2 regions of the Rothia mucilaginosa genome follow, and region 2 is predicted to be linked to the other one. Evidence: riboswitches for the same ligand, from Rfam matches in the RefSeq annotation. Region 2 holds a riboswitch; the other holds the start of a gene.

Region 1 (2,200 bases), 170 kb from region 2:
CCGAGCACCGCACCGGGGCCCTTGGGCAGGTACTTCTGTGCGCGCTCGTACCAGGGGGAGGATTCCACGCCAGCCCAGATGACCTTCTCGACCTGCGGGTTTGCTTCGAGCCAGTGGGCAACCTTGGTGGCGTTCTCAATGTGGCGTTCGATGCGCAGGGAGAGGGTTTCCAGACCGATGCCGATGTTGAAGGCGTTGGTCGGGGAGATAGCGGCGCCGGTGTCACGCAGCAGGGAGACGCGCGCCTTCAGGATGTAGGAGAGGTTCGCGCCGAATGCGGAGTCCTTGCCCAGGTCGCGTGCGTAGACCAGGCCGTGGTAGCCGGGGGCGGGCTGGTTGAACTTGGGGAACTTCTCGGGGTCTGCACCGTAGTCGAAGTTACCGGAGTCAACAATCACGCCGCCGATGGAGGTGCCGTGGCCACCCAGGTACTTGGTGGCGGAGTGGACGACCACATCCGCGCCGTGTTCAATGGGGCGCAGCAGGTAGGGGGTGGGTACGGTGTTGTCCACAATCAGGGGTACACCGTTTTCGTGCGCGATTGCTGCGATGGGCTCAATGTCGAGCACGTCGTTGCGGGGGTTGGGCACGGACTCGCCGTAGAACAGCTTGGTGTTGGGGCGAACCGCGGCGCGCCACTCGTCCAGGTTATCGGGGTCCTCAACGAAGGTGGTTTCGATGCCGAGGTCGGCGAGGGTGTACTTGAGCAGGTTGTAGGTGCCGCCGTACACGGAGGGGGAGGCAACAATGTGGTCGCCTGCACCGGCAATGTTCAGGATTGCGTAGGTGATGGCCGCCTGGCCGGATGCCAGCAGCAGCGCGCCTACGCCGCCTTCGAGGGAGGCGATGCGGTTTTCGATGACTTCCTGAGTGGGGTTGGTCATGCGGGTGTAGATGGGGCCCAGCTCGGCGAGGGCGAAGCGGTTCGCTGCCTGCTCGGCGCTGTCAAAGACGAAGGAAGTGGTCTGGTAGATGGGTAGTGCCCGAGCTCCCGTTGCGGCATCCGGTGCCTGTCCCGCGTGAATCTGGCGGGTTTCGAACTTCCAACCGGCGGGGTTGGCGGGAGTCGGGACGGTAGTGTTGTTGCTCATGCGTGGCTCCTAATGGGGATTCTTAGGGGGCCGCATGCCGAGCGGTACAGGAATCGTCGTCGAATAATCCTGTCACGATTGATGTACCGGATTCGGTCACATCGGTCCCGCGCTTGCGTCACGCTTTTGCGTGTCGCCTGGTCTTCACCCAGGGCACCCCACCGCGGAGGAGGGTTGCCGGCCAGCTAGCTGGGGCTTATCGCTGGCGCTCTTGACCTGTATTCAGGGTGTCATAGGGCGCGGGGCGGGGTCAAGGATTTTGTGGGTGCGCGGCACTTTAAGACATTTCATTGCAAAGATGACGTTTTTTAACGTCTGTAACAAAACGTTAGTAACGAAGCCGGGGCAGTCGGGGTGCGAAGGTACCCACCCAAAACCGCCCGTATAGTAACCCTCATCACTTTTAATCGTGCTTTTCGGTACACTGGGACTACGCATACACTCGTGCGGGGCTTCACACACGTCGCCTACCCCTCGCCTACCCTTCCGGCGCAGAAGCCGGAAAACCGACCTCAAAGGTTGTCCATCATGTCTCTCGTTCTCGATGCGGCGCAGCTTAGCCGCATCTTTGGCACGGGCGAACGCGCCTTCACCGCCGTCGACCGCGTGTCCCTTCGCATCAGCTCCGGCGAGATCCACGCCCTTCTCGGTCCCAATGGTGCGGGTAAAACGACGACCGTGCAGATGTGCTCGACTCTACTCTCCCCCACCGGCGGTAGCCTCACCGTGAACGGTATTGACGCTATCGCCCACCCGCAGCGGGCGCGCCGTCACGTGGGTCTCGCTTTGGGCGGGGATAACGGCTTCTACCCGCGCGCCAGCGCACGCGATAATCTACTGTTCTTCGCAGATATTGCGGGGGTCTGCGGGCGGGCTCGACGGTACGAGGTGGAGCATGCTCTAGCCCGCGTGGAACTCACCGACGCCGCCACGCGGCCCGTTCAGGAGTTCTCCCGCGGCATGAAGCAGCGCCTACACATTGCCCGCGCTACGCTCGGCTCCCCCGCTCTGCTCCTGCTGGATGAGCCAACGAACGGGCTCGACCCCGATATCGCTATGACCGTGCGTGCCCTGATCCGTTCCCTCGCAGAAGACGGTGCCGCCATTCT
Region 2 (2,200 bases):
AGGAGCCTAGCTCGTTGAGCGCAAAGCTTCCCTGCGGGTTTTTGGGCTCGGCAGTCTCCGCATCGGGTGCGGGCAGGTTCGCCGCGGTGGTGAGCGCACCGGAGGCGCGCAGTGCCGCGAGCGGGTCGGCGGCCTTCTTCGCCTCCGCAAGATCCTCGCTCTTTGAACCCGCGGATCCCTTTGCCTCAGCTGCGCCCCTCGCCACAGCAGAGGGTAAGCCGACCGGTCCGGGGTGTTCGCTGAGTGCCTTTTTCGCTACGGAGGCGCGGTCGAGCGCGGTGAGCATGAGCGCTACGGCGTGCTTGCAATCGGTGAGCACGGGGCAGGTGCAGCGGGCGGTGAAGGTTGCGGAGCCGCTGACGGCGGGGAAGAAGCGAATGGTCACTTCGTAGGGGATGATGGTGCTTCCGTTGACGAGCCCGGTGAGGGTGCTGTTGTCTTCGTCGTAGCTGTAGCGGATGACTTCGCGGTTGCGCTGGTAGGCGACACCGCGCTGGTAGGTGCGGTGCCCGGCCTGGCGAATAATCTGCGGTACGGTGACGGGAATTTCGGGGAAGGGGTTGTTGGCGCTCACCAGCTCATTATCGCGTATCGTGCGGGTTTGCGCCTTGTCGCCGGTCATGTGCTGGCGGCTGCCGAACTGGATGCCGAGCTGGTTGCAGAGCAGGCTTCCGAGGCGACTATTGAGCGGTGGTTTGGGGTGTATTTCGTATTTGTGGTGGGGGAGTTTTTAACGCATAAAAACACCGGTATTCACATAAGATATTCCGCGCAGTATCAAAAATTCACGCCATTTAAAACGTTTCCACAAGCCAAAATGCTAATAATCTAAATCTCTTTCACAAAACGCTTTACTTAACTTGAGAAAATGCTGTAAGCTAAACCCAGCTTCAAGAGTTTCGACTGATAAGCTCCGACTATGGTCGAACGCCAACCCCATGTTCACGGGTGGCTCGGATGACGAAGCGGTTTGTATTCACCACCGGAATAACCGGTGGTAATTGGTACAGACAAGAGCAACGCGAAAGGATCGCGCCACTCACGGCGCAGGTTGTCACATGTACAACGGCTCTGCAACCGAAGCAGCAATCTCTCTGAACCCCTCCCGCTCCTACCAGGAAAGCCTGCGTGCCGCAGCTGTCCCCGCGCGAGGCGGATACACCGCAGTCAGCATTGACGATTACTCCCGCATTTCTTCTAAGCGCGACGAGTTCCTGAACTTCCTTCTTCTGCCCAACCCCGAGGGCATCCCCGCTATTGAGTACGCCGGTCTGCGCGTAGCGTAGCATTAGGGGTATGAATTTCTCCGGTATGCTCCTGGACTCCGACGTTCTTGCGGAGATCCGTAAGGCGGATCCTGACCCCGCCGTGGTCGCTTTTCTGCGCCGCCGCTCGTTCCGACACATGTACATTTCTGTGCTGAGTATTGGTGAGCTGAAGGGCCTGTACCCCTACCCGGAAACCGATCGCTGGATTACCGAACTTCTTGAGCGCTTTGGCGACCACGTTATTAATGTGGATGCGCGCGTGAGCCTCGAGTGGGCTGGCCGTCAGGCGCCGCGCGGCGTGCATGCTGTGGGTCGTGATGATGCCGGTCCGCTGCCTACCGCCGCCCTGGAGGGTCTGATGGCGGCGAGCGCGAGTGCCTATGATTTGGAGCTGATTTCTTCTAAGGCGCAGGTGTACCGCGCCTGGGGTGTTCAGGCTTCCAACCCGTGGACTGAGGATTAAAACTTTGCCGGATGCGCCTCCACGCGTGCGCGTCTGTGTGCATCCCTGTGTGAATAGTTGTGAGAACCCGCTTTCGAGTGTTAATCGGAGGCGGGTTTCGCCGTTAATTCGTGGCATGATTGAAGGACGATGAAAAGCACCTCACCTATCTCTCGTTATTCCATGCCCATGCCTCTGTGGCTTCAGGGTGTTGTTGAGCTAATTGTTACTGCCCTGTTCTCTGCTGTTGCAGTGTTTGCGGCGATGTCTGCCGTGTGGGCGACCAAGGGTTTTGGCGACATGGAGTTCTCCTCCGTGGCCGCCATGTCGGCGCACCTGTGGCTTCTGATTCACGGTGTTCCCCTGGATCTTGCGGCTGCTTTTGGTGCTTCTGCCGGCACGATGACGCTGGTGCCGCTGGGTTTGAGTATTCTGCCTCTGCTGCTCTGTTATCGTTCGGGTCGTCGCTTGGCGCGCGCCTCGTATGAGG

What was found. A riboswitch is a leader RNA that binds a small molecule or an ion and turns the genes downstream of it on or off. The one in region 2 is predicted to bind S-adenosylmethionine.
Region 1: linked by a shared signal. The riboswitch ahead of RM6536_RS01665 (bifunctional o-acetylhomoserine/o-acetylserine sulfhydrylase) and the one ahead of RM6536_RS02315 (hypothetical protein) in region 2 are both predicted to bind S-adenosylmethionine.

The regions. Positions count from the first base shown of each region.
Region 1 covers NZ_AP014938.1:442,342-444,541, forward strand. The annotation lists gene RM6536_RS01665 (bifunctional o-acetylhomoserine/o-acetylserine sulfhydrylase) at 1-1,091, opposite strand, end outside; SAM riboswitch class IV at 1,196-1,308, opposite strand; gene RM6536_RS01670 (ABC transporter ATP-binding protein) at 1,620-2,200, shown strand, end outside.
Region 2 covers NZ_AP014938.1:610,267-612,466, reverse strand. The annotation lists gene RM6536_RS02325 (DEAD/DEAH box helicase) at 1-622, opposite strand, end outside; gene RM6536_RS02320 (hypothetical protein) at 602-832, shown strand; SAM riboswitch class IV at 889-1,023, shown strand; gene RM6536_RS02315 (hypothetical protein) at 1,059-1,286, shown strand; gene RM6536_RS02310 (plasmid stabilization protein) at 1,297-1,731, shown strand; gene RM6536_RS02305 (DUF6350 family protein) at 1,861-2,200, shown strand, end outside.